3 regions of the Buttiauxella sp. AC038 genome follow, and region 3 is predicted to be linked to each of the others. Evidence: riboswitches for the same ligand, from Rfam matches in the RefSeq annotation. Region 3 holds a riboswitch; each other region holds the start of a gene.

Region 1 (9,857 bases), 3.0 Mb from region 3:
TGGTCAGTTTGGTGTACACGCGGTCGTCGGTGTATCCAAAGTTTACCGCCTTGTAACCCCCGTTATTTTCGGCCATTTTCTGCTTCACAATATCCGCACCAATAGTGGCGGCCAGATGGTTTGCCTGGCCAGTGAGATCGGCACTTACGTGGTAATCCACACCGTCTTTTTTAAAGTCCGGGTTACGCAGATATGCCCAAAGAACAGTGACCAGCCCCAGCTCATGTGCGCGTTCAAACGCCGCTGAAATCTCTTCAATTTGGCGACGTGACTCTGGCGAACCAAAGTAAATGGTCGCCCCCACTGCCACCGCGCCCATATTGAACGCCTGCTCAACGCTTGCGTACAGCGTCTGGTCAAAAGTGTTTGGGTAGCTGAGCGTTTCGTTATGGTTAAGTTTGACGAGGAAAGGAATGCGGTGCGCGTAACGGCGCGATACCGAGGCCAGCACGCCATAGGTTGAAGCGACACAGTTACAGCCCGCTTCAATCGCCAGTTCAACTATGTTTTTCGGGTCAAAGTAGAGAGGGTTTGCCGCAAACGATGCCCCAGCGGAGTGTTCAACACCCTGATCGACCGGTAAAATGGAAAGGTAGCCAGTGCCAGCAAGCCGCCCGGTGTTATACAGCGTTTGCATGTTTCGTAGCACTGCAGGCGGGCGGTTGTTATCCACCATCACGCGGTCTACATAATCCGAACCAGGCAGATACAACTGGTCTGCCGGAATAGTCATACAACGATGCTGTAACAAGCTGTCGGCATCTTTGCCAAGCAGCTGCGCAATATCAGTCATAATACGCTCCCGTAAATTCAGCGAGCACCCTGCCCGCTGAGGATGGATTCTCCTGGCCTGCTTTTGTTAAAACAGGCAGACATAATCCTGGCCGTGACTCACGGTATTCGCCACCTACGGGAGCACTATCGGTTTGTTTTATGGTGTAACGTTTTATGCCCGGCGGAGATTTACGCCATTACCACCACTCGTGAAAATGATGAACTGGTCCAATTCCGTTGCCCACTTCCAGCGAATCCGCCTGTTCTAATGCCTGAGACAGCCACTTTTTCGCCGCAGTGATAGTTTGAGGCCAGTCGTTATAGCGTGGATAAAGTGCCGCAAGTGCGGCGGACAGTGTGCAGCCCGTACCATGCGTATGACGCGTTTGCACACGTGGTGCAGTAAAACGCTGCGCTCCACTTCGAGTAAACAACCAATCTGGGCTTTCAGCGTCATCAAGATGACCGCCTTTCATCAGCACGGCCTTGCATCCCATCCCCAGCAACGCATCCCCCTGCTCTTTCATTTCGCGTTCATTCCGGGCATGAGGCGCATCCAGCAGCGCGGCGGCTTCCGGCAGATTCGGAGTGATCAACGCCACCTGCGGCAACAGCCGACGACGCAGGCTTTCTACCGCAGAGGGCGCAAGCAACGGGTCGCCACTTTTCGCCAGCATCACCGTATCGAGCACCACGTTTTTGACTTGGTAAAATGCCAACCGCTCCGCCACCGCTTCAACGATATCGGTTTCAGCCAGCATACCAATTTTAATGGTGTCGATACGCACATCGCTGAGCACAGAATCAAGCTGGGCGGCGACAAACACAGGTTCGATACGATAAACCGACTGCACTCCACGTGTGTTTTGTGCAACCAGCGCGGTAATAACGCTGGTGCCATACGCGCCCAATGCCGAGAACGTTTTAAGGTCAGCCTGGATACCCGCGCCACCACTTGGGTCGGTTCCTGCAATAGTTAGCGCGTTAATGCGTTTAACTCCTTTCATACCAGAGCCTCCGCATTTAGTGCGTAAAGCGCATCCAGAAAGGCTGGAGTGAAACTACCAGGCCCGCGGCTTGCAGCAATTGCCTGTTCGCCAGCACATTTCATAAACTGGCAGGCGGAAGCGACATTGTCTAACCGGGAGCCAGGCAATGAACAACAGGCAGCAACAACTGCGGAAAGTGCACATCCTGTGCCAACAACACGCGTCATCAACACGCCGCCACCGGCAATGCTCCAGGCATTTTCCCCATCGGTGACGTAATCCTCCTCACCTGTTACCGCAACAATCGCACCAGTAATCTGGGCAAGCTTAAGTGCCGCGGGTAGAGCTGAAAGCGCCTCTTCAGAACTGTCCACACCTCGCCCACCACTGTGCTCGCCCGCAAGCGCCATGATTTCCGACGCATTACCACGAATTGCGGCCGGTTTTAATTCAAGGATCGCGCGTGCAAATTGTGTACGAAACTCCAGGCCACCGACGGCCACGGGGTCGAGCACCCAGGGGATAGAAGATTGGTTCGCAGCATGAATGGCAGCAAGCATTGCGGTACTGCGCTCAGAGGTGAGTGTGCCGATATTGATGAGTAGAGCGCAGGCTATAGGGCTAAATTGTGCGGCTTCTTCTGGCTCAATGACCATTGCCGGAGCCGCGCCAATAGCGAGCAACACGTTGGCGGTAAAACTCTGCACCACATCGTTAGTCATGCAGTGAACCAAAGGAGAAGCTTGATGTAAATTGTGTAAAACCGACGCGGCAAGGTGGCCGGGTAGCAGGTCAGGCTGCATATTAAAAGCTCCTGCCCGGCGTGAAGAAGAGATGACCTGGCAGGCATCTGACTTCCCTACGCTGGCATTATCCAGATCAGGTGGTACGGGTATTTCTCAGCCTTCACAAAGAAGGGCACCCCGAGTCATTTAATTCAAAATCAAATACTTGCGATTAACGCTCCGTTAATCCCTGCTCAGGATAATGCCAGCAGGAAGTCAGACAAACAAGTTCTTAATCTAAGTGCGCACAGTGAAATAGTGACCAACTCTCTCAAGCATCATCTTTATCAGGATTTGACTATTAATGAAAACACCGCCCCACACCTATTAACATAAATCTAAAAAATTAATTGAGCATAGTTAACGAGTTCATCATTTATTATTTTTTACCAACCAGTAAAATTATTTCCATGGATTATTTAATCTCACAAAACACTGTTAACACATTGAAATAACTTGACCATTAAATGATCGCAATGTATTTAAAACATACTAAATCACTCCTCGGAACTATCTGATTCGTTATAATGAAATTGGCAACAGCATGCTTTATGTGTATAACTAGAAACATATAATTACCTATGATCTTTTCTTATAAAAAACATAAAATTAACATCCTATATGAATATCGATAACAAAGTTTTACTTAATAAAAACAGCAGTGCTAAAATATTCAATTGGTTAAATATGTGTGTTTTTCTTGTTTCTGGGCTGTTTGTCTCTGTTGCTCAAGCTCAGCTTTCAAAGACAATAGAGAGCATCACAAAAACTCATCAAATAAACATCGCCTATCGTGATGCCCCACCTTTTTCTTATGTAGCATCGGATGGCAAAGTTGTTGGTTATGTTATCGATTTATGTAACGTTATCGTTAGTGATATCAGCAAACATCTGAACATACCGGATTTAAAAGTTAATTATATTGAGAACAAATATCTACCAGAAAGAGATGAATTATTGCGTGAGAAAAAGGTAGATATGATCTGTTCAGTTAATGCTAACGTTATTGAATGGAAAACGATTGCAGACTATTCAAGTCCCTATACTTATTCATATACACGATTCGCAACTTTAAAGAACAAAAAGATATCATCCATTGATCAATTAGCGGGTCATACTGTTAGTGTAACTTCGGGATCAGTTGATGCTCTTGCGCTTAACCAGACCAATCGTGAGTTGAATCTCAATTTATTCGTTATTACGACTCCAACCATGGAAAAAGCTTTTGAACTGATGCGCAGTGGCAAAACATCGGCTGCTTTTATCAACGATATTTCATTAAAAGAAATCATTGAGGCTCATAGCGATAAAAATTTATTTTCAATTAGCGATAAAGGTGTTGGGAAACCACAGTTCTTTGTCATACTACTGCCGCACGATGACAAAGAATTTAAGTCACTGGTAAATCAGAGTCTTTGTAAAATTAGAAAATCACCAGATTTTGGTAAGATCCATGATGTCTGGTTTAATAAACCGATTCCTTATTTAAAGCTAAACTTACAAACTCCTTACTCAAAAGAAATGGATAAAGTATTAACGCAATTTGACGATTGTTTAAGAACAGGGCGATAAATAATTAGTTGCTCAAGACATCAGGTGACTTAAGGAATGTATTAGAATCCTAACCTTGCTAAAGAAATGTCTATTTCTGGATATATTTTCAATTCACTTACTTATGCTTCACACTATTACTCAATGAAAATATATCAACTCATTTTTAAACTTTAATAAAACATATAAGCATCATAAAACAACATTCGCAGCATGTTAATAACATTTGTTTTTGGTTAATCATATATTCCGGTTGACTAGTTACTAAAATTTATATGAAAATTAATAGCAACTTATTGGTTTAGTGTTTGTTGAATGAATCACGGATAAGATTAAAACCTCATGGCTATCATTAGACTGTTTATAATCGAAAAGTAAATCATTGAGAGTAAGTACCATGGGGCTTAGAAGTTTTCTTGTAAAAATGTACACACCTGTGGTCATGGAAACTGAGTTAACTAAAAGAAACTCAAAGATCAGCAAAAGTACAGTATTCAATCAATGGAAAAATTTTCCATTGATGCATTTGGCACGCCCTGAAAACTTAAAAAAATACATCGTGCTCTGCCTTTCATTTGCTCTTCTGTATTCATTTGCGGATAAACTGAGTAATAGCATTGAGATTTCTGGTACAACTATCAGGCTCTACGATCTCACGTTGCCAGTAATTTCCGCGCTGCTCATTTTGTATAACAAAAAAGCAATTCCTGTTCTCATTTTGTTTGCCCTGTATAGTGTTCATACACAGCCTTTACCCCACCTCCTTGGCACAATATCTCAACTCATAGCGGCTTTAATCAGTACTAAAGTCTATTTTTATGCTGCTGGTAAGCGTGGGGCCGTCAGTTTCGGACGCAGTAGCCTTAGTGCCCAGCGCATACTTTGGTTGATATGTTTTAACACCCTTATTTTTACAGTCATTCAACAGTGGTTATTACTAAAATTTCATTTCATATCAGAAGTCAATATTCTTAGTATCCCAACACTGATTAATGTGCAATGGATGTTGACATCCTGTATTACAGGCACCCCATTTTGTTATCTCATTCTTAGGGCTTGTTACCAGCCGCTATGGTTTTTCAATTACTTAAAACAATTAAAAAAATTAATCACTTCTGGGCCGCGGGCAATTTATCAATTACTCTGGGCCTTGTTGGTAGTCGGAATCATGTATTGTCTGATTTATTTACAAGGCGATACTTTAATATATACAGATTACACTATTGTATGGCTTTTACCGGTAATGCTCTGGGGGGCAATTTGTCTCGGCCATGCACTAATGTCCCCTATTTGGGTCGTCATGCTCATTTTATTGAGTGACTACATTGATAATTACATATCAATAAACAATGAGTTTACTTTTAGTCATTATGTTAGCCATTTGGCTTTAACCTGCTCTATGTTTTTTACATTTTCACTAACAATTGTTATTGTTGGTGTATTGGTTACACGCATTTTAAAATATATAAGAAGCCTCAAGAGAATTTCTTTATCAGAGCCCCACACTGGTTTACCTAATCTTCTTGCTTTAAAAAATGATATAGTTCGTTACCCACATGCTGGGTTATGTATTATTCAATGTCCAGAATTAAACACGCTAACACAAACTCATGGAATAATGTTTCGCTTCGAATTCGTTAAGGCTGTTTCTTCTTATTTAAGCCCATTGCTTCTGGATAATGAAAAAATGTATTACAGCCCTGGATATGGGCTTCTTCTGCGCCTTAACAAAGTTGATGACAATATTATTCATCCTTACTATAAAGCAATGTCATCTTTCCGTTTTTCATGGGAAGAAATGGAGCTGGGCCTCAATTTTGGCATCGCGTACATGGAATACGGAAAATGCATCAATAACCTTTCTTATGTCGTGGGCCAGCTTAATGCCCGTACTTATGAATCGCTAAAGCAAGGTAAAGCTGAAGCACTTAATGTCATATACCCCGGTGATCAAACCATCAGTTCGGGAGCTATACGCCATCTTCTGCAAAAGTCGATAGACCGTAAATCATTTATGCTCGTTGCTCAGCCAATAGTTTCAACTAAAAACAGCAGCCAGTATTATGAAATTCTTATTCGAATGAAAACAATCAATAACAAGATATTCTTCCCGGATACTTTTCTACCAGTGGCTGAAGAAGCAGGATTGCTTGCAGAAGTAGATCTGACCGTTATTGAACAAACATTTCAATTTATGCAATCCCTAAATAAAACTGAATCTGAGACTCGTTTCTCCATCAATTTGACACCTCAGTCGCTATGTAGAAAAGATTTTCTGGATAGACTGAATGTTCTTTTAAAGAACTATTTAATACGTCCTGATCGCATAATATTTGAAATCATAGAGTCAGATATTATCGATAGTATTAATGCATCCCGTGTTCTGCAGGAGCTACGCAAACTGGGATGCCAAATTGCGATTGATGATTTTGGTACAGGAGCATCCAGTTACTCTCGTCTAAAAACATTAGATGTCGACATACTGAAAATAGATGGCTCCTTTATTCGCAATGTTGTTGAAGATAAGTTTGACCGACTAATCGTCATGTCATTCTGTGAAGCGGCAAAATTTAAAAGTCTGGAAGTTGTCGCGGAATTTGTTGAAAATGAAGAAATAAAACAAATGCTAATATCGATGGGAATAGAGTGGTTGCAGGGATATCATACCGGGAAACCTGTCCCAATTGAGTCTCTATGGTCGTAATTAATAGACACTTGAATTCATATATTTCTCTAATGTGTTGATAGTTAGATTGGGAAGTAACCTGAAATGATACTTACGCTGAAGAAATTTTTCTATAATTGTTATCCAATGATAACATTATTTATAGTCACTACGCTGACAACCTTCATAGGTATTATTGAAAGAGTTAATGGCCCATTTTCTTTAGTTTGGTTGACCAATGCTATAACCATTGGTGTGTTATTACGCTTCTACAAACATGTTAACTGGCAACATTATTTAATTTGTTGCGCCGGCATGGTGTTGCCAGATTTATTAATCGGTACAAGCCTTAACCAGGTTTTATTGATGACCATTGCAAATGTTATCACAATTTCAATAGGTTATATTACCCTGCAACGCTTTGCTACGCGTACTGAAGAAGGCGAATGGCTGGGTAGCTTGCATAGCGTTCCGCAATGGTTATTGCTCTGCCAACCCTCTCTTATCATAGGTTCGTTAGTAGGATCAGGGGCATTATTTGCTCTGTATGATAATGCTTTTTTACAGACAGCATTTTATTGGTATTTAAACGAGTCGCTTGATTTCATAGTGTTTTTACCAGTCATTTTGGCAGCCCCAAGAATACTTAAATCTTTCGCAAATGATTTTTTTAATGCATCCTTACATATTATCCCGTCTATTTTATTATTGTTTGCCTTTGTTTTTATAAAAGACAAAATATATTTCCTGATGGCGTCTATATTAATCATTCCAACAATAATATGGTTGGCACTTTCAGGTAATCTATTTTTAACAACCTTTGGTATCAGTATGAATGGTGCATTCTTCTTTATGTGGATCATTCACTCTACACATGGTTATCTACATTTTTCCGAGAATATCTACATCTCTGCAGTCAGGACGATTGTCGCAGTATTGGCGCTTTGCGCGCTTACAATTGCGGTTGCCATTTCTGAACGAGATAAACTTTTTTCTAAGCTATCCCAACTTGCTAATCACGATGATTTGACCGGTATTCTCAATCGCCGGGCATTTACTAAAGCAGCTGAGGCTATTACGTCGTCATTGAACAAGGGCGATATCTGTTCAATGGTTTTAATTGATATTGATTTTTTCAAGAAAATAAATGACGTATGGGGGCATCAAAAGGGAGATAAGGTTCTCGTTGCCTTTTGCCAGCGATTAAAACAGTGTATCCCCGAGAGTCAATTATTTGGACGCGTAGGCGGTGAAGAGTTTGCCCTGTTGCTCACTAATACTCCTGAGATAAATCACCAGGAATTAACTAATACCATTGTTAATGAACTGTCCAGAAACCCTCTTTCTATTGATAATGAGCCGTTCCCACTAACAATTAGCGCTGGTATGGCCGCCTGGTCTGAAGGGCAAAAATATGAGACGTTGTTTAAATATGCTGACCTGGCTTTGTATCAAGCAAAAAATAATGGGCGCAATCAATGGCAGGAGTACCTACCTTGCGAAAAAATGCTCCCTAACCAAAATTTGACACCGTCATTATTATAGACATTTATATCCAGGCGGTAACCGTCTGGATATAAATACCCACCTCCCTTCCCTTGGTTATTGTTTTAAGAAACCCCTTATATTTACTTAAGTCAATTCTAATATCTAACATCATTATTTCATGTCAGGATTTATCGCAACGATATAATCGTAAGCTATATAAAATTAACTTACGATTATCAGCGGTATTGACAAAGAGTATATTTCAGCACTGACAGGTGCTGTTGATGAAAAAATATGGAAATGATGATTGATGCACCACTGACTCACGCCCGAATCACTATCCACAAACCTTTTCTTTGTGCTGCGGGTTACTGAAGATTTGTACATAGCCGCGCGCAAACGTAGATTTCGACGCATCAAAAATGGCGATCTGACACATTTTCATAGCCGGTTGGCCCCAATTGTCTTTGACCGCATTGAGTCTCTACAACAGCAAATGTATGCAAAGCAGTTGCCGGAACCACTCGATATCATACTTGTGACCAGTGACTACTACTTGTCGCTGGCACTGACTGAGCACTTTTTTAAGTTCCAGCGAACTCACGTCTGTGTAAACCTGGAGGAGGCTGAAGTGATGCTTCAACAAACCCCACAACCGCGAGTGTTCATCGATCTGGATGGCGTAAGCGAGCCAGCAATTGATGTGCTAAATATGATCAGGCAATGGCAACAAACCTGGCCTCGCCTGAATATGATGCAACTGACAGCCTGCCGTTGTATGGAAGTCGCCCGACTGATTGATGCGTCATCAATCTTCCCTGTGGTGGAACGGCGACTAAGAATTACCGATCTTCTTATTCTGCTGACTCAAAAGCGAGCCCGGCAAGATTGGTCCATTGCTCAGAATGGGTCACACTCAGTCCCACTTTCAAAGCGTGAATGGAATATTCTGCTGGCCGTGGCAAAAGGAGAGTCGCTGAAAACCATTGCCGCGTCATTTCACAAACCCTACCACTCTGTGGTTTACACCCTTGGGCGGGTTGCCGCACGTATTGGAGTAGGGAACAACAAATCACTGATACATTTGCTGAATAAATTGTCCTGCACGTCATCCGCTAAAGTGTAGCCGCGCTAACTAACCGCCTTCCGAGTGAAAGCCAGGAAACGACTTATTTTCAATGTTTCAATTTTGTTAAATGAGATCTATTTATTAACAATTACAACTATTCCTGGAAAATCAGTTTCCCGCAAACTATGCCGCTTCCCGACGATTAACCACGTAATCACTCTGTGCTACGGATAACAAATAGTAAACATTCGATACTTCGCACTATTCTTCATGTTCAAAACAATCTTTTTTCCCAAATATTTCACTTAACACAGATGCATTCCCCAAATAACAATTAATTAACCAATTTAATTAGAATTTAATCACAGTATTATTCCCCGAGCATAACAGTGGCCTTTTTCTTAAATAATATGGCTGTATAATCAATCTATTCATTTATCTAATATGAATAGCTTGTTTTTCTTACTGAAATAACTCTCTTTGTTTCACTCGTAGCAATTAGAAAATAGCACTTATGAAGGAAGTGTTTAAGTTCA
Region 2 (9,857 bases), 4.0 Mb from region 3:
GGTTGGCATTCGGGGTGCGGCGGCCGTTAAACCAGTCGAGTACGACCGGCAGATGCTCAAGAGAGGGGTTCTTAGCCCAAGCTTCCGTCAGCGCCGGTAGCAGTTGTTTCTTGCTGGCATTGATTTGCTCACGCAGTTCCGGATGTGCAAGCGCCAGTTGTTCCAGCGGCCAGCCAAGGACACGGCCAAACCAGGCGTAGATATCGCCGAATGCCGATTGCCCGGCTTCGAGGCCGATAAAATCAGGGATCACGCTACCATCAACTTGCCCACAAATGCCTTTTACGGCGCGGTCGCCAACGGTGGGTTTGTCGGCAATCAAAATGTCGCAAGTTGAGGTGCCGATAACTTTCACCAGCGTGTTCGGCTGTGCACCCGCGCCAACAGCGCCCATATGGCAGTCAAACGCGCCACCGGAAATCACCACGTTTTGCGGCAGACCGAGGCGCTCAGACCATTCGGGGGAAAGTGTCCCAACCGGAACATCAGCAGTCCAGGTTTCGGTAAACATCGGGTAAGCCAGATTCTGGTTAATAACCGGATCTAACTCGTCAAAGAAACTGGCCGGAGGAAGACCGCCCCAGCTTTCATGCCACAAAGACTTATGCCCGGCGCTACAGCGTCCACGGCGAATATCCTGCGGTTGGGTGGTGCCGGAAAGCAGCGCGGGAACCCAGTCGCACAATTCAATCCACGATACAGCCGCTTTTGCCACTTGTGGGTCAGCGCGGGTCACGTGCAGGATTTTTGCCCAGAACCATTCGCTCGAGTAGATGCCGCCGATATAACGGGAGTAGTCATCTTTGCCGGGCTGATGGCACAAGCGGGTAATGGCTTCGGCTTCTTCTACGGCGGTGTGATCTTTCCACAACACAAACATGGCGTTCGGATTGCCGGCAAATTCTGTCGTCAGAGCCAGCACATTTCCTTGGGCATCAATTGGCGCGGGTGTGGAGCCGGTGCTGTCAACGCCAATCCCGCAAACCCGGGCGCGCTGTTCAGCCGTCAGTTCGGCGAGAACGGTTTTTACTGCCCGTTCCATGGACTCAATATAGTCTCGTGGGTGATGGCGAAACTGGTTATTTGGGGCGTCGCAATATTGGCCTTCCTGCCAGCGCGGATACCATTCCACACTGGTCGCAAGCTCTGCACCATTTTCACAATCAACGGCTAAAGCGCGAACAGAATCGCTACCAAAATCGAGGCCCAGCGCAATCGACATTTTTAAACTCCCTGACCTGTTATCTATGGAAATGACATTAGTTTTTATGCAGAAAAACAGTCAGGTCGTATTCGCTGTAGTTATGGAGAAATGTGCTGTGCCTTCGAGAAGTGTGACGCCCCGCAAATAATCGATGTGGATATTTCTGCTACTTTTATAAACACATTGGTTATCTTCTTAAAACCTCCTGGTTGTCAGATAAAAAGCATAGGTTCAGGTAAATTGCGGCGTTATGATGAAAATCGGACGGTTTACGGTTCAGACAGTGTTGCCCTGGCAAGGCATAGCACGGATATGGACAAATTGTTTCTGTACCCCCTCTTGAATAGCGAGCTTGTTGATGGCTGAAATGCAAAATGACCCTCTGTTACCGGGGTACTCTTTTAATGCCCATTTAGTCGCGGGATTAACGCCGATTGAAGCCGAAGGGCCGCTGGATTTTTTCATCGACCGTCCGTTAGGAATGAAAGGTTACATCCTGAATTTAACGGTGAAGGGTGAAGGGGTTATCAATAATCAGGGGAAAAACTACGTCTGCCGTCCTGGCGATATTCTGCTTTTCCCTCCGGGTGAAGTGCATCACTATGGCCGCGCCCCGGACAGTAAAGAGTGGTATCACCAGTGGGTTTACTTCCGCCCGCGTGCGTACTGGCAGGAGTGGTTAAACTGGGACCCTATCTTTGCGCATACCGGTTTCTTCCGTCCTGATGACGCCCATCAGCAGAATTTTTCACAGTTGTTTGGCCAGATAATTGAAGCCGGGCAGGCAGAAGGGCGCTACGCCGAATTGCTGGCGATTAACCTGTTAGAGCAGTTGTTGTTGCGGCGCATGGAGGTGCTGAATGCTTCCCTCAATCCACCGCTTGATAACCGTGTCCGCGATGCCTGCCAGTATATCAGCGACCACCTGGCCAATAACCATTTTGATATTGCAGGGGTGGCGCAGCATGTCTGTTTATCGCCTTCTCGCCTGTCGCACTTGTTCCGCCAGCAGCTTGGCGTCAGCGTTTTAAGCTGGCGTGAAGACCAACGCATCCTGCAGGCCAAACTGTTGCTCAGCACCACCCGCATGCCGATTGCCAGCGTCGGGCGCAACGTCGGTTTTGAAGACCAGCTCTACTTCTCGCGCGTTTTCAAAAAGTGCACAGGAGCCAGCCCGAGCGAGTTTCGTGCCGGCTGTGAATAATATATGTGAATAGCCGCTATTATTGATTCATACAAATGATGGCTTGACGCTTCATTCCACACTCAGGAGAATCGCCCACTCGTTTCTCGACGGACGCTTTATGGAAGCTTTGCTGGAACACTTTATTACTCAGTCAGTGGCGTATTCGCTTTTTGCGGTGATGCTGGTGGCTTTTCTGGAATCTCTGGCGCTGGTGGGGCTTATCCTTCCTGGCACGGTAATGATGGCGGGGCTTGGTGCGCTGATTGGTGGCGGGCAGGTTGGGTTCTATCACGCCTGGGCTGCGGGGATTATCGGTTGCCTGCTGGGCGACTGGATTTCGTTCTGGCTGGGAGGCCGCTTTAAAGGGCCGCTGCATCGCTGGTCGTTTATGAAAAAGAACAAAGCGCTGCTGGATAAAACCGAGCATGCGCTGCATCAGCACAGCATGTTTACCATCCTGGTTGGCCGCTTTGTTGGCCCAACGCGCCCACTGGTGCCGATGGTCGCGGGCATGTTAGATCTTCCGGTTTCTAAATTTATCGTCCCGAATATTATTGGCTGCATTTTCTGGCCACCCATCTACTTCTTGCCGGGGATTCTGGCGGGTGCCGCGATTGATATTCCTGCGGATATGCAAAGCAGCAGCTTTAAATGGCTCTTGCTGCTAGTAGCACTGGGGCTGTGGCTAGCGGGATGGTTGTGTTGGCGCTGGTGGCGCAGTGGTAAAGCAAGTACTGACCGTTTAACTCAGTACTTGCCGCGCGCTCGTTTGCATTGGTTAGCACCAACAATGACGGTGCTGGCCGTGGGGAGCTTTGTTGCAATCCAGATGCACCCGATGATGCCGATTTACCGCAGCATTCTTTGGAAAGTGCTCACCGGGCACCACTAATACCCAACAGTGCTGATGCACTGGCTTCTCCGCTCAATAAGGTTGCCGTATCGCCATCCCAGGCGATACGGCCATCGACCACCACCAGACTTCTTTCGGCAATTCGTGCTGCATCTTCAATACTGTGTGACACCATCAATAGCGTCAGCTGTTGCTGGCGACACAGGTTATCGAGCAGTTGCAGCATCTCCTGGCGTAGCGCCGGGTCGAGTGCTGAAAATGGTTCATCAAGCAGTAAAATCGGTTGTTCGCGCACCAGGCAACGGGCAAGAGCGACACGCTGGCGCTGGCCGCCGGAAAGCTGCGCTGGCAGCCTGTCGAGTAAATCACTTATCGCCATCTGGCTGGCAATCGTCGCCAGGCGTTCCTGTTGTGCCGCGCTGAGCTTAAGGCCGGGGTTTAGCCCCAGGCCAATGTTCTGGCGCACCGTAAGGTGGTTGAAAAGATTGTTCTCCTGGAACAGCATCGATACCGGGCGCTGTGCGGGTGCCGTCGCCGTATGGTCGTTGCCATGCAGCATAATCTGCCCGCTGGCAGGGGTGAGAAAACCGGCAATCAAACTCAGCAGCGTACTTTTCCCCGCCCCGCTTGGTCCCAGCACCGCAACGCGTTCTCCGGCGTTAATTTGCATCGAAAAGCGCATCGGTAAATGGTGATAGAGCCAGGTTACATCAGTTAGCGTTAGCATTCCCTTCATCCTTCAAGTTGCAGGTGTGTTGGCTGCGTTCTTTCATCCAGGTCACATAGTTTTCTATCTTCCCAGGCTTCATTCACTTGCCGCCTTCCTGCAACCTGAATCATTTTGGGAATCGCGTCCCGGAAGTTTTTCAATCAATGTGAATAAAGCAAAGCACAGTATCAGCAGGATAAGCGCAGTAACCGCACCATCCTGGCTACGATATGAACCAATTTGTTGATAAAGATAAAACGGCAGCGTGCGGAAATCTTCATTGCCGAACAGCGCCACTACGCCAAAATCACCAATCGACAGCACACAGGCAAATGCCAGCGCTTGTGCCAGAGGCCGTTTTAGCGCGCGTAATTCGATATAACGCAGGCGGTTTAAGCCGCTGATATTCAGCGACTGGCACAGCTTGTTGTAGCGTTCTGCCACATCCAGCATTGGGTTTTCCAGCACTTTCAGGGCGTAAGGAACCGCCATTAATGCATTGGTGAAAATCACAATGCCATCGGCGGATTGCGGCAAACCTACCGTGTTATTAAGCAACAGGAAAAAGCCGGTCGCCAGCACGATGCCTGGCATGGCGAGAATTAACATGCCGCTCAACTCCAGCGCTTGCCCGGCAAATGCGCGGTTGCGCAGGCGCAATTCCCGCGAACTCCACAGCAGCATTACCGTAATGACGACGCTTATCAGCCCCGCGCCGACTGCAATTCTTAACGAGGTGAATAATGCCTGCCAGAGAATTGGCTGTGAAAGCACGCTGTTAAATCCGCTGTTGATGCCATCAATGATGACCGCCAGCAGCGGGGGCAATAGCAGCAACATTGCGAGTGAAATTAACAACCCGTCGCACAGTTTTCGGCGTAGGTTATCTTGCGGGTCGCGCCAGCCTTGCATTTGGCTGATTCCCACCGGAATCGCTTTGCTCAGCCGCTGGCTCATCAAAACGAGGCCAAGGCAGCAAACCATTTGTACTATTGCGAGCAGTGCCGCACGTGCGGGATCGTAGTCGTAACTGAGGGCCTGGAAGATAGCCAGTTCAATGGTGGTTGCCTGCGGCCCGCCGCCGAGCGAAAGCACGGTGGCAAAACTTGCGAAGCAGAGCATAAAAATCAGTGCGGCGGCAGGAAGGATCTGGCGCCGTAGCCACGGCCATTCGACAAAGCGGAAGAAATTCCAGCCCTGCATACCAAGCTGTGCGGCGACCTGGCGCTGTTCGCTGGGGATATTTTCCAGCGCCTGAAGCAGCAGGCGGGTTGCCATCGGCAAGTTGAAAAATACGTGTGCCAGCAAAATGCCTTTCAGGCCATACGGTGAGAACCCCCATTCGATGCCAAGTCTGGCGCACAATGAGGCCAGCCAGCCTTCGCGGCCATACACCGTCAGAATCCCAAACACGGCAACTAACACCGGCAACACCAGCGTCATGGCGCACAGACGTAACAGTGCTAATCGCCCTGGGAAACGGCGTCGGTAAAGCGCCCGGGCCAGAAAAATAGCCGGGAGCACCGAAAGGGCAGCCGAGAGAAATGCCTGCCAGAAAGAGAAGCGCAGCACATGCCACAAATAACTATCCTGCACCAATGCGCGGATATCGGTTTGAGGCGCGTTAAACCACAACGCCAGAAAAGCTGCCAGGGCGACGGCGACCACCAGCGTGGCGGCGCATAGCCCTGGAATCAGCCAGCCGGGGATCAGCGGCTGACGGAGCGTTGCCATTCACTGATCCAGCTGGCGCGATGGGATGAAACGTCTTGCGGGCTAAACTCCAGCGTGGTCTGTGGTTTGACCAGGCCGTTAAAGCCTTCCGGCAATTTCACATCTGTTACCGGATACATCCAGTTGCCGGTTGGAATGGTGTTCTGGAATTCAGGCGTTGTGATGAATTTCATGAACTTTTGCGCCAGCTCAGGCTGTTTGCTGGAGGCCAGGCGGCCCGCTACTTCGACCTGCAAATAGTGCCCTTCGCTGAAATTGGCTGCCGCGTAGTTATCTTTTTTCTCTTCAATAATGTGATATGCCGGAGAAGTGGTGTAGCTCATCACCAGATCGCCTTCACCTTTCAGGAACAGGCCGTAGGCTTCGGACCAGCCTTTGGTGACGGTGACGGTTTTCTTCGCCAGTTTCGCCCAGGCTTCAGGCGTTTTGTCGCCATATACTTTTTGCATCCATAACAGCAGGCCGAGACCTGGCGTGCTGGTGCGTGGATCCTGGTAAATCACTTTCCATTTCTGGTCGCTTTCAACCAATTCTTTCAGGCTTTTCGGCGGGTTTTTGAGTTTGTTTTTGTCATACACAAAAGCGAAATAACCGTAATCGAATGGCACAAAGGTATTGTTGTTCCACCCGCCAGGAATGTTTAGCGAGCTGGTTTCAACATTGCTCGGAGCAAACAATTTCGTTTGTGCCGCCGCTTCCAGCAGGTTGTTATCCAGCCCTAAAACCACGTCAGCTTTGCTGTTTTTACCCTCCATGCGTAGGCGGTTAAGCAAGGAAACACCATCTTCGAGTGCGACGAATTTCAGCTCGCAATTGCAGTCCGCTTCAAAGGCTTTTTTTACCGCAGGGCCTGGGCCCCAGTCGGCAGCGAAGGAGTCGTAGGTGTAAACAGTCAGCAGGGGTTTGGCGAAAACAGGGGCTGCGATGAGCGCCAGTAACGGCAGGAATTTTTTGAACACTTTGCACCTCTTGGAATTAGGGGTGGCAAAGGACTTTGAGAATTGAGCCTCAAATCCCTTCGCCGGCGTTATCCGGATCAGGTTCGACGGGTATTATCTCAGCCAGACTTTCGTCTTAGCACCCCGTTGAGAACGCGTGCATTGTAATGATTTTGTGAAACTTACGAAAGCTCTTTACCCGTACTCAAAGATTGCGGTTCCGGTGGTGCAAACCATGCCGATTTAAAATCAAACCAACCCAATGTGTTCATTCGCACACCGCGCATACTGCGTTGCCCTTCAATGCGCAGCCAGTGGTGGATTAACGGCAAAATATCATTATTTTCAACGCGACTCTGGCACCATTCCGGGAGCGAAAGCTCACCGTTATGCCATTTTCGGGTATCCGTTTCCCAGTCATTCGCAATGCATTTCTGAATCAGCGGCACTTCATAAAGATGCGAATAGAGTGAAAACTCCAGCGGCAGCGTGAAGTTGGCACTGTTCAGCCAGATATCACTTTCTGCCTCACCCTGGTGCCACTCTTCATAACTGACTTCCTGCACCACCAGTTTTACCCCCATGCGGGCCAGCAACTCTTCCATCACTTTACTGATCATGCGGTGTTCAACGTGGTCGCGGTAAAACGTCAGCGTTACAGATTCCAGACTATCAGGTTTTTCAAGCACCGGTTGTGGGCGCGCGTGGTGCCAGCGCGGCAGTAAACCATACGCAGGAAACCAGTACTGCTGGTTTTGAGCACCCGCGCTATAAAGCAGATGAATGGGGGCCAACACATGGCTTAGCCAGCGGCGAACGTCGTCATTACTGCCAGATTTGGATCGCCTATCAAACAAAATGTAATAGCAGCCTTCTTCCAGACGGCTTTCGACGGCTTTTTCACTATCAGGCATGCCCGATAGTTGCACTGCGCAACTGACATCTTCACCGATCTCTGGCAATACCCAGAAATTTACCTCGTCAATCAATGCGCGATAGCCGAAGTAATCATCGTAAGCCTGAATTTTCAATTGGTTGTTATTGTTGCGCACCACCGAATAGGGGCCTGACCCAACAGGCTGACGGGCAAAATTGCTTAATGTCTGCCATTCACGCGGCAGGATCATTGCGTTAACACTGCCCAATAACCAAGGTAGCCATTGGTCGGGCTGCGAGAGCGTGATATCCAGCGTCCATGTGGTTGGCGAGCTGATTTGCGTAATGTGTGCGTAGAGTGGCAACGCATTAATTCGTTGCAAAGATGTCATGACATCCAGCATGTCCAGTTCGCGGCCATGGTGAAAATGAATGCCGGGGCGCAGATAAAAACGCCAGTGTAATGGGGAAATTTGCTGCCAGTGATGGGCAATATCTGCTTCCAGTTCCCCATTTTCCTCATTTATACGGATTAACCCACTGAAAATTTGCCTGGCAATATGGGTTTCCGAGCGGCGTAATGCCGAGCCTGGTAACAGATTTAATAGCGGGCGGTAATAGAGCACGCGCAGGATATGCCGCCCCTGGCGGAAGCTGCGGCCCAGATGGGAGATCAACATCTGGCGTACTGCGGCTTTGTCACCGACGATCTGCACCAGTTGATCAATACGATCCTGCTCGAGAAGATCTTCTGCCCGCTGTTGTTGCAGCGCAAGGCCGGTATACAGGAATTCCAGCTGTGAACGCTTGCCGCGCCCGACCTCTGCTTTCCAGCTGAGCCAGCCCTTTTCCTGCATCGCGCTCAGTAGTGTACGCATATGGCGGCGGGAACAATTCAGCAGATCTGCCAGCTCATTGAGCGTGGTTTCCTGCGGTTTACCTTCAAAGTTTTGCCATAAACGTATGAACTGTTGTTGCAGACGACTGCTGGACATAAAAGAGGAACTCCCGTCAGAAACTCATCAATTTAACTTTCCTCATATTACGCCAATAATCATCAACGTTGAAAGCGAGGAGGTACATATGAAACGGTCGCCAGTTGTTAAGTTCTATCAACAGTATTTTACCGCAACCCAAAGTGTTTCCGCTGGATGGCTGGCTCGCCTGACAGCATCGCAACGTCTAAGGATGCTTGAGGACTTAATGCAGTGGGAGGTGACAACTTCCGTGACCGTGAAGTACTGACTCGTTGATACATGTGTGACTGAGAATTGGTGAATTTCACCTGGCCAGCAGATTGTTCCTGCTGGCTTTTTTATACCCGTCATTAGGGTATAGTTTACGTTTTGCACACCCAGTGAGCGCTCGAACAAAAGGAATTTCTGCATGCTGTGGTTTTTGACACGAGGACGCCGCCTCAATCCGGTGTACGCCGCATTTATGGTTGTGGCTTTTATGATGGGGATTGCGGGTGCACTTCAGGCTCCCACTCTTAGCCTGTTTTTAACGCGTGAAGTGCAGGTGCGACCGTTCTGGGTCGGGCTGTTTTATACCGTCAATGCGATAGCCGGGATACTCGTCAGCCTGGCGCTGGCGAAGCGTTCAGATAACCGGGGCGACCGTCGCAAACTAATTATGGTTTGTTGCGTTATGGCCGTGGCAAACTGCGTGTTGTTTGCTTTTAACCGCCATTACCTGACGTTAATTACCGTTGGCGTTATGTTCGCGTCTATTGCCAACACGGCGATGCCACAAATCTTCGCTCTTGCCCGCGAGTATGCCGATAGCTCGGCGCGAGAGGTGGTGATGTTCAGCTCGATAATGCGTGCGCAGCTCTCGCTTGCCTGGGTTATCGGGCCGCCGCTGTCATTTATGCTGGCGCTAAACTACGGTTTCACCACCATGTTCCTGATCGCGGCCGGGATTTTCGTTATCTCGCTGGCGCTCATTTTCTTTGCACTCCCCTCAGTGAGCAGGATTGAACAACCCGCAGATGTTGCCCTCACGCAGGTCAGCGGCTGGAAAGACAAAAACGTTCGCATGCTGTTTATCGCCTCCATGTTGATGTGGACCTGCAACACCATGTACATCATTGATATGCCGTTATGGGTCAGCACTGATTTAGGGCTGCCTGAATCGCTGGCGGGGCTTCTGATGGGCACCGCTGCGGGCCTTGAGATCCCGGCGATGATCCTTGCAGGTTATTACGTTAAGCGTTTTGGTAAACGCCGTATGATGGTGATTGCTGTGGCGGCTGGCGTGTTGTTCTACGTCGGATTGATTCTGTTCCATAGTCGCACGGCGCTGCTGTTACTTCAGCTTTTTAACGCGGTGTTTATCGGGATTGTCGCCGGTAT
Region 3 (9,857 bases):
ATTGCATGCTCAAGAGTTTCCCCTGAAAGACGTGAGTGAACTAATTCGCTCAATGCAACGCATGCATCAATCGCCGGATAGACACCGTAAATATCATAGTCGTCGGCAGACGGAATGCCTTCTTCGAGTTTCTCGAGTTGGCTGTCAAAGTTTACTTTCGCATCTTTGACCGTCAATGTTTCCCAAATCAAGTCGAGAATACGGCGATACAACTGAGGATCACCAAATTCAGTCTGCTGGCAGAACATGGCGTAATTCGGATACATACGTTCGCATAAAGAAGCCATGAAAGTGACATGTTGCCAGCTTTCCAGTTTCTCCAGGCGCAGATGGATTGGGTTTTGTAACATAGCGATGTCTCAAAGACGGAATATTAGCGGCAGTTTACCTTAATCACCCCTGAATTGCTTGCCACCGCGTGAAAGCCGGGCGACCCGATGCCACAGCATCTGCCCAGCGAGTGGCTTCAGGTAAGCGGTAACCCATCAGACAGCGATTCACCCATAGCAAGGCCGTATCAAGGCTTACACGATGGCCTGTGGAGACAAACAACGGATTGCAGCGCTTTTTACTGCGTAATACCCATGCGAGCGCTTCACCTTTGTCGGTCAGCAACTGGCATGAGCCAGGTTCTTCAGATAACGGTGCAAACTTCCCACACAAACGCTTCTTAGCAACGCCTATCGTCGGCACGTCCACCAGCAGGCCAAAATGGGCGGCAACGCCCAAACGCCGTGGGTGCGAAATACCGTGGCCATCAACAAACAGTAGGTCCGGTTTTTGCGACAGCATTTCCCACGCCGCAAGCAGTGCAGGATATTCGCGAAACGAGAGGAAGCCGGGGATATATGGCATCGAGGTGGCGACACGCGCCACCTGATATTCAACCAGTTCAAGAGAGGGATATTGCAATAACACGATGGCGGCACGCGTAACATCACCGCCCTGTTCAAACCCAACGTCTGCCCCGGCAATTAACCGGGGAGGATCCTGCTCAAAGCGATCCTCGCGGATCACCTGTGAAGCGAGTTCGATCTGCTGTGCGCGTAAGCTTGCAAGATCCATCACTGATCCTTACTCGTGATACGGCTTCGACAAACGGTGCACCGCTTCTACAAATGCACCCGCGTGTTCTGGCGGAACATCCTGGTGAATGCCATGGCCCAGGTTAAAGACGTGGCCTTCACCTTTACCGAACCCGGCAAGAATGGTCGCGACCTCTTCTTCGATACGCGCAGGCTGAGCATACAGCATTGAAGGGTCCATATTGCCCTGCAATGCGACTTTATGGCCGACACGACGACGAGCATCGGCGATATCGGTCGTCCAGTCTAATCCCAGCGCATCACATCCCGTTTCAGCCATCGCTTCCAGCCACTGACCGCCACCCTTAGTGAACATGGTCACAGGCACTCGACGACCTTCGTTTTCACGTAGCAGGCCATCGATGATTTTGTGCATGTAATAGAGCGAGAACTGCTGATAATCACGCCCGGTCAGCACGCCGCCCCAGGTATCGAAAATCATCACCGATTGCGCACCCGCTTTGATTTGCGCATTCAGGTACAGCGTGACGCTTTGCGCCAGCTTGTCGAGCAGAAGGTGCAGCGCTTGCGGGTCGGCATACATCATCTTTTTAATCACGGTAAAGGCTTTGCTGCTGCCGCCTTCGACCATATAAGTCGCCAGCGTCCACGGGCTACCGGTGAAGCCAATCAGCGGTACTTCGCCTTTTAACTCGCGGCGGATAGTACGTACCGCGTTCATCACATAACCCAGTTCACCTTCCGGATCAGGAATCGGCAACTTTTCAACATCAGCACGGCTGGTAATTGGCGAGCGGAAACGCGGGCCTTCACCCGCTTCAAAATAAAGGCCAAGCCCCATCGCATCAGGCACGGTGAGGATGTCGGAGAAGAGGATCGCCGCATCAAGCTTGTAGCGACGCAGCGGCTGCAAAGTCACTTCGCAAGCCAACTCAGCATTTTTGCACAGCGACATAAAATCGCCAGCCTGCGCACGAGTCGCTTTGTATTCTGGCAAGTAACGACCTGCCTGCCTCATCATCCATACTGGCGTGGTATCTACAGGCTGGCGTTGCAGCGCCCGCAGGTAACGATCGTTCTTCAGTTCAGTCATTTTGCATTTCCTTTGGCTGGAACTCTAAATACATTCCGCCAGTTTACCACGTCATTCATACTCTGCCCGACACAGGGCGACAGTGTCTTCAATCAGGCGACGAGCCACCGTACCCGGTGGAGGCAATAACGGAAGTTGGTCATACCGATACCAACCCGCATCAAGTAACTCTTTCGGGTCGATTTCAATTTCGCCGCTGTCATATTCCGCCATAAATGCGGTCATCAGCGATTGCGGGAACGGCCAAGGTTGGGAAGTTACATAGCGTAAATTCTTCACACGAATGCTGCTCTCTTCCATCACCTCACGCGCCACGGCCTGCTCGAGGGTTTCCCCAACTTCGACAAAACCGGCCAGCACGGTATAAATTCCACCGCGATGGCGTGTGTGCTGAGCAAGCAGGATATGGTCTTCACGACGGATAGCCACGATTATGCACGGTGAAATTTGTGGATAGTAGCGTTCACGACAATGGTTACACAGCATCGCCCATTCAGTTTTGCTGACGTGCATTTCATGGCCACAGTAGCCACAGAACTTATGCGAGCGATAGAACTCCGCTAACTGCACGCCACGCCCAGCAAGTTGAAATAACCCTGGGTCCTGGTCAATAACCTGGCGCACTGAGCCCATATCCGCACGGCGATGTTGCCGCACTAACCACACCGGCTCACTTTCCCACTCGCCGATATGCATCCCAACCGCACCATCAAGCTGAAAATCTTGTGCTGCTCCGTGAGGTAGCTCACCTTTCGGCAACCACAATTTTTGTTCATGACTGACGATAAACCAGCCCTGATCTAACTTTTGAATTACACGTTCCATAACCTGGTGCACATCCCCGAGTTCGCTGGTATAAACAAATGGTCGTAACAATTTTGGGTACGTTTGCGTTACATCTTTTACTCACGGAATCACGGAGTCAATCATGCTTAACCAGTTAGAAAATCTGACTGAGCGCGTCGGTGGTAGTAATGAGTTAATCGACCAATGGCTATATGCCCGCAAACATTTATTGGTGGCTTATTACAATATGGTTGGGATCAAGCCTAACAAGGAATCCCATACCGCGCTCAATGAAAAGGCTCTGGATAACTTTTGCCATAATCTGGTGGATTATCTTTCTGCCGGTCATTTCAATATTTATGAACGCATTATCAGCGAAATGGAAGGCAGCAGCCCACTTTTAGCCGCAACTCATCTTTATCCGCAGCTTGAAGCCAACACCCAGCACATCATGGATTTTTACGATTCGCATCTCGAAAGTGCTATCGATGATGATAACTATATTGAGTTCCAGAAAGCGTTATCCGGCATCGGTGAAGCACTGGAATCACGTTTTTCACTGGAAGATAAACTCATTCAGTTAGCTTACGACCACGATATAAATGACAGTGCTAACGATACCGGCAACCTTGCACGCCCGGCTTGAGTTCTGCGCTGTTAACGAGTAGTTTACATAACGACCCGTAGCAATACGGGTTTCTTCTTGTCGGAGTGCCGAGTGTTTAACTGAACACCGGCTGAGACCGTTAATTCGGGATCCGCGGAACCTGATCAGGCTAATACCTGCGAAGGGAACAAGAGTAATTCTGCTTTTGGGTTCACCCGTACGCGGGCGCCCCACATTTATTACTCCTCCGTTGTTCTGGCAAGCCACTCCTTGATATTTACTGGAATGAGCTATGTCTATTACTGAAAAAAAACAAACCGCCGCGAACAACGCGCTGCTGCCCAGCATTTTATCCATACGCTGGAAGGTACTGCTTTCCCTAATTCCCAACGCATTTATCTAACTGGCTCACGCGATGATATCCGCGTACCGATGCGCGAAATTCAACTTAGCCCAACCGCAACGGGCGGTACGAAAGAAAACCCTCTGTTCACCCCTAACGATGCCATTCCGGTGTATGACACTTCAGGTCCGTATGGCGACCCGGCAATCAGCATCGACGTTCTGTGCGGGCTTTCACCACTGCGTGAAAGCTGGATTAGCGAGCGTGATGATTGCGAAACACTGACCGACCGTAGCTCTGCATATACCAAAGAGCGCCTTGCTGATGATGGTCTGGACGAATTGCGTTTTGAAACACAACTCACGCCGAAGCGCGCAAAAGCCGGGAAAATTGTCACGCAGTTGCACTATGCACGCCAGGGCATAGTGACGCCGGAAATGGAGTTTATCGCCATACGTGAAAACATGGGCCGCGAACGCATTCGCGATGAAGTGTTACGCCACCAGCACCCAGGCCAGAGTTTTGGTGCTCTCGTGCCAGAAAACATTACTCCTGAATTTGTACGCGATGAAGTCGCCGCAGGCCGGGCAATCATTCCCGCCAATATTAACCACCCTGAGTCTGAGCCGATGATTATCGGCCGTAATTTCCTTGTCAAAGTGAATGCCAATATCGGCAACTCAGCGGTCACCTCCTCGATTGAAGAAGAAGTGGAAAAACTGGTGTGGTCAACGCGCTGGGGCGCAGACACCGTGATGGATCTTTCCACCGGCCGCTATATCCACGAAACCCGCGAATGGATTTTACGTAACAGCCCAGTCCCTATCGGCACCGTGCCCATTTACCAGTCGCTGGAAAAAGTAAATGGCATCGCTGAAGACCTGACCTGGGAAATGTTCCGCGACACACTCCTGGAACAGGCCGAGCAAGGCGTGGACTATTTCACCATTCACGCCGGAGTGCTGCTGCGTTATGTGCCGATGACGGCCAAACGCCTGACCGGAATTGTGTCGCGCGGCGGTTCGATTATGGCGAAATGGTGCCTGTCACATCATCAGGAAAACTTCCTGTATGAGCACTTCCGCGAAATTTGCGAAATCTGTGCCGCTTACGACGTTTCACTCTCGCTTGGCGACGGCCTGCGCCCTGGCTCCATTCAGGATGCCAACGATGAAGCGCAATTCTCTGAGCTGCATACGCTTGGCGAGTTGACCAAAATTGCCTGGGAATACGATGTGCAGGTGATGATTGAAGGCCCGGGACATGTGCCCATGCAGATGATCCGCCGCAATATGACCGAAGAACTGGAGCACTGCCATGAAGCTCCGTTCTACACGCTCGGCCCGCTGACCACCGATATTGCACCGGGTTACGACCATTTCACCTCAGGTATTGGTGCAGCCATGATTGGCTGGTTCGGCTGTGCGATGCTTTGTTACGTCACACCAAAAGAGCATCTTGGCCTACCGAATAAAGAAGATGTTAAACAGGGGCTGATTACCTACAAAATTGCGGCACATGCCGCAGACCTGGCAAAAGGCCACCCTGGTGCGCAAATCCGCGACAACGCGATGTCGAAAGCCCGTTTTGAATTCCGCTGGGAAGACCAGTTTAATCTCGCGCTTGACCCTTTCACCGCCCGCGCCTATCACGATGAAACCCTGCCGCAGGAATCCGGCAAGGTCGCGCACTTCTGTTCGATGTGCGGACCAAAATTCTGCTCGATGAAAATCTCCCAGGAGGTTCGCGATTTCGCCGCTAAGCAAGCCATAGAAGTTGGCATGGACGATATGTCGCAATCCTTCCGTGCAAAAGGTGGCGAAATTTATCTGCGTCAGGAGGAAGTGTGATGAGCACCCCCGCCTTCCCTTCTGTGCCCAAACGACTCGGGTTGTATCCGGTAGTGGATAGCGTCGAGTGGATTGCCCGCTTACTGGAGGCGGGAGTACGCACCCTTCAATTACGGATTAAAGACAAACGCGACGAAGAAGTTGAAGCCGACATTACTACTGCCATTGCGCTTGGTAAGCGATATGAGGCGAGGTTATTCATCAATGATTACTGGCGACTGGCGATAAAACATCGTGCTTACGGTGTTCATCTGGGCCAGGAAGATCTGGATGTCGCTAATCTGGATGCCATCCGCGATGCGGGCCTGCGCCTCGGGCTTTCGACGCACGACAATATGGAAATGGATCGCGCCCTGGAAGCACGCCCTTCTTACATCGCGTTGGGGCATGTTTTTCCAACTCAAACCAAGCAGATGCCGTCCGCTCCTCAAGGGCTTTCGCAACTCGCAGCCCACATCAAAACGCTGGGCGATTACCCGACTGTCGCCATCGGTGGAATAAGTATTGAGCGCGTTCCTGCTGTACTCGCAACGGGCGTTGGAAGTGTCGCAGTTGTGAGCGCAATTACTCTGGCCCCAGACTGGCGAGCGGCAACAGCGCAGCTACTGGAGCTTGTGGGGGCTGGCTATGAATGATGCCGATTTCATGCGTTACAGCCGCCAGATGTTGCTGGAAGACATCGCCATTGAAGGGCAGCAAAAGCTGCTCGCCAGCAAAATCTTAATCGTCGGGCTTGGCGGGCTGGGTTCGCCAGCCGCGTTATATCTTGCGGCGGCAGGCGTTGGTACTTTGATTCTCGCCGACGATGACAACGTGCATATCAGTAATTTGCAGCGCCAGATTTTGTTTACCTCTCAGGATTTGGAACAGCCAAAATCGCTGGCCGCTCAACGCCATCTCCAGAAGCTTAACCCGGATATTACGCTCCAGGTTATTAGCGAGCGTTTAGCTGGAGAAGCGTTGATGCAGGCGGTAAAGAACGTCGATCTGGTGCTGGATTGCAGCGACAACATGGCGACACGCCAGGCCGTTAACGCCGCCTGTGTCGCACATAACAAACCGCTGATTTCTGCAAGTGCAGTCGGATTTGGCGGGCAACTGATGGTTCTGACGCCACCGTGGGAAAGCGGTTGTTATCGCTGTGTCTGGCCTGACGAACACGAACCGGAGCGCAACTGCCGTACTGCGGGAATCATCGGCCCGGTGGTTGGTGTGATGGGAACATTGCAGGCTTTGGAGGCCATAAAGTTGTTGAGCGGCATGGCTCCAGCAACGGGTACTTTGCGCCTGTTCGACGCCCGTCAACATAGCTGGCGCTCCCTCGCTATGCAAAAAGCGGCTAATTGCCCGGTATGCGGAGGGCGAGATGCACATCCACTTTAACGATGAACCGCTGCAGTGCCCGGATAACCTGACGCTGGAAAAGCTGCTTGACCAACTGCGCCTGTTGAAACCAGGCGTAGCACTCGCCATCAACCAAAGCATTGTGCCACGTGAACAGTGGGAAGCTCATTTGTTGAAAGATGGCGACCAGATCTTGCTTTTTCAGGCCATAGCCGGGGGTTAACATGCTACAGATTGCTGATAAAACTTTCTCATCACGCTTATTCACCGGCACCGGGAAATTTTCCTCGCCGCAGGTGATGGTTGAAGCGATTCGCGCTTCCGGCTCGCAGTTAGTGACGATGGCAATGAAGCGCGTCGATTTGCGTAACCGTAACGATGCGATTCTCGCGCCACTACTTGAGGCGGGCGTACAGTTGCTGCCGAATACCTCTGGCGCTAAAACGGCTGAAGAAGCGATTTTTGCCGCACAGCTTGCCCGAGAAGCGCTCGGTACGCATTGGGTAAAACTGGAAATCCACCCCGACGCCCGCTATTTGCTACCCGACCCCATCGAAACGCTGAAAGCTGCGGAGGCACTCGTCAAACAGGGTTTTGTCGTATTGCCTTATTGCGGCGCCGATCCCGTTTTGTGCAAACGGCTTGAGGAAGTCGGATGTGCAGCGGTCATGCCACTCGGGGCACCAATTGGTTCGAATCAGGGCTTACAAACCCGGGCATTTTTAGAAATTATTATCGACCAGGCTCGCGTACCAGTAGTGGTTGATGCAGGTATCGGTGCGCCAAGCCATGCCGCAGAAGCGCTGGAAATGGGGGCCGCTGCGGTACTGGTGAACACGGCGATTGCCGTGGCGCATGATCCCGTGCAAATGGCTCAGGCATTTCGCCTGGCAGTTGAAGCTGGCGTATTAGCGGCTAAATCCGGTTTAGGCACCCGCCACCAGCAGGCACAAGCCTCCAGCCCGTTAACCCAGTTTCTGCAATTTAGCCAGGAGGGTACGTGATGGCACAAACTTTCACCGACCGTTGGCGTGAGCTGGACTGGGATGACATCCGACTTCGTATTAACAGCAAGACGGCTGCCGACGTGGAGCGAGCATTGAGCGCACGCAAAATCACCCGCGACGATCTGATGGCGCTGCTCTCCCCTACCGCCAGCCACTATCTCGAGCCGCTGGCACAACAGGCCCAGAAATTAACTCGCCAGCGTTTTGGTAACACGGTGAGTTTTTACGTGCCGCTTTATCTGTCAAATCTCTGCGCTAACGATTGTACTTACTGCGGGTTTTCCATGAGTAACAAGCTCAAACGCAAAACCCTGGATCAACAGGAAATTGAGCGGGAATGCGAGGCGATTCGCAAACTAGGCTTCGAACATTTGTTGTTAGTGACCGGTGAACACCAGACCAAAGTCGGAATGGATTATTTTCGTCAGCACCTTCCTGCGATCCGCCGCCAGTTCAGTTCGCTGCAAATGGAAGTACAGCCGCTGGATGAACATGAATATGCCGAACTGAAAACTCTCGGGCTGGATGGGGTGATGGTTTATCAGGAAACCTATCACCAGGCGGTATACGCGCAGCATCATTTACGGGGCAACAAGCAGGATTTCTTCTGGCGCCTGGAAACACCGGACAGGCTTGGCCGTGCGGGGATAGATAAAATAGGCCTCGGGGCGTTGATTGGTTTATCGGACAGCTGGCGCACCGACTGTTTTATGGTCGCGGAGCACTTACTGTGGCTACAGCAACAATACTGGCAAAGTCGTTATTCGATTTCGTTTCCGCGTTTACGACCCTGTACGGGTGGCGTAGAACCGGCGTCGGTCATGACTGAAAGCCAGTTAGTGCAGGTGATATGCGCATTTCGCCTGCTTGCGCCCGATGTCGAGCTTTCGCTTTCTACGCGTGAATCACCGTGGTTCCGGGATCATATGATCCCACTCGCCATCAATAATGTGAGTGCGTTTTCCAAAACTCAGCCCGGAGGGTACGCCGATAATCACCCTGAGCTTGAGCAGTTTGCGCCGCACGACGGGCGCACTCCGGTGGAAGTGGCTGAGGCATTAACACGCTCAGGCTTACAACCTGTGTGGAAAGATTGGGATAGTTTTCTGGGAAGAAACTCGCCGTAGCTTTGCACGTTTAAATAGCGGCAACTTTTCCTTTTCGTTGCCGCCCCGTCTTTCAATTAATAAACGGTCACTTTCGCGACTTTTGCAACTTTACCGTCTCGGGAAGGCATATCTGGAGTCACGCCCAACGCAATGGCACTGTAAAGCCCGGTCAATTGCGCAAAGGCAACATAGAGTAATGTCGTCCAGGATTCGTGGTAATCCGCCAGCTCTGGTGCGGCAAAATGAAAATAACGATCTCCCGGTTTAACGCCTGCCGGTAACGCATCATGGCCGATGGCAATAATTTGCGCTGTGGCGCTTCGCTCACGGGTCAGTTCCGCCATCATGTCACTGTCATAGCGGTTGATTTCGGCGCGTGCGGCAAGATAACCGATAAGCGTGGCATCACGATTGATAATGAGCTTTGGCCCATGGCGGAATTCCAGCATTGAATGCCAGGCCGTCATCACCTTTCCGTTACCCATTTCCAGCAGTTTGAGGCTGGTTTCACAGGCTACGGCTTTTAGCGACAGAGAACCGACGACTACCACATTGTTGCGAGACTCTGCCGCCCACTTTTCGATATCAGCAGCATAGTGGTTGAGAAAATGGTTCATGCCGCGCTGCAAAACTGGCAGCACTTTTTCGGCTTCAGACCAGCCAGCAGGAGCC

The links. A riboswitch is a leader RNA that binds a small molecule or an ion and turns the genes downstream of it on or off. The one in region 3 is predicted to bind thiamine pyrophosphate.
Region 1: it holds a riboswitch for thiamine pyrophosphate, as region 3 does, so the genes downstream of both, thiM (hydroxyethylthiazole kinase) here and thiC (phosphomethylpyrimidine synthase ThiC) in region 3, are expected to answer to the same signal.
Region 2: it holds a riboswitch for thiamine pyrophosphate, as region 3 does, so the genes downstream of both, thiB (thiamine ABC transporter substrate binding subunit) here and thiC (phosphomethylpyrimidine synthase ThiC) in region 3, are expected to answer to the same signal.

The regions. Positions count from the first base shown of each region.
Region 1 is NZ_CEEDCQ010000001.1:1,701,293-1,711,149, reverse strand. Features, by position in the region: gene fbaB (class I fructose-bisphosphate aldolase) at 1-793, opposite strand, end outside; gene thiD (bifunctional hydroxymethylpyrimidine kinase/phosphomethylpyrimidine kinase) at 972-1,781, opposite strand; gene thiM (hydroxyethylthiazole kinase) at 1,778-2,566, opposite strand; TPP riboswitch at 2,603-2,699, opposite strand; gene AC0IXI_RS08155 (transporter substrate-binding domain-containing protein) at 3,170-4,120, shown strand; gene AC0IXI_RS08150 (bifunctional diguanylate cyclase/phosphodiesterase) at 4,497-6,803, shown strand; gene AC0IXI_RS08145 (GGDEF domain-containing protein) at 6,870-8,309, shown strand; gene AC0IXI_RS08140 (LuxR C-terminal-related transcriptional regulator) at 8,632-9,378, shown strand.
Region 2 is NZ_CEEDCQ010000001.1:753,439-763,295, forward strand. Features, by position in the region: gene araB (ribulokinase) at 1-1,222, opposite strand, end outside; gene araC (arabinose operon transcriptional regulator AraC) at 1,563-2,408, shown strand; gene AC0IXI_RS03645 (DedA family protein) at 2,509-3,282, shown strand; gene thiQ (thiamine ABC transporter ATP-binding protein ThiQ) at 3,266-3,970, opposite strand; gene thiP (thiamine/thiamine pyrophosphate ABC transporter permease ThiP) at 4,049-5,686, opposite strand; gene thiB (thiamine ABC transporter substrate binding subunit) at 5,662-6,645, opposite strand; TPP riboswitch at 6,682-6,781, opposite strand; gene sgrR (HTH-type transcriptional regulator SgrR) at 6,807-8,495, opposite strand; gene sgrT (glucose uptake inhibitor SgrT) at 8,584-8,745, shown strand; gene AC0IXI_RS03675 (sugar efflux transporter) at 8,887-9,857, shown strand, end outside.
Region 3 is NZ_CEEDCQ010000001.1:4,707,357-4,717,213, forward strand. Features, by position in the region: gene AC0IXI_RS22240 (YjaG family protein) at 1-350, opposite strand, end outside; gene nfi (deoxyribonuclease V) at 394-1,065, opposite strand; gene hemE (uroporphyrinogen decarboxylase) at 1,075-2,139, opposite strand; gene nudC (NAD(+) diphosphatase) at 2,191-2,964, opposite strand; gene AC0IXI_RS22260 (Rsd/AlgQ family anti-sigma factor) at 3,068-3,571, shown strand; TPP riboswitch at 3,623-3,736, shown strand; gene thiC (phosphomethylpyrimidine synthase ThiC) at 3,884-5,725, shown strand; gene thiE (thiamine phosphate synthase) at 5,725-6,360, shown strand; gene thiF (thiazole biosynthesis adenylyltransferase ThiF) at 6,353-7,108, shown strand; gene thiS (sulfur carrier protein ThiS) at 7,092-7,292, shown strand; gene thiG (thiazole synthase) at 7,294-8,073, shown strand; gene thiH (2-iminoacetate synthase ThiH) at 8,073-9,203, shown strand; gene AC0IXI_RS22295 (SIS domain-containing protein) at 9,260-9,857, opposite strand, start outside.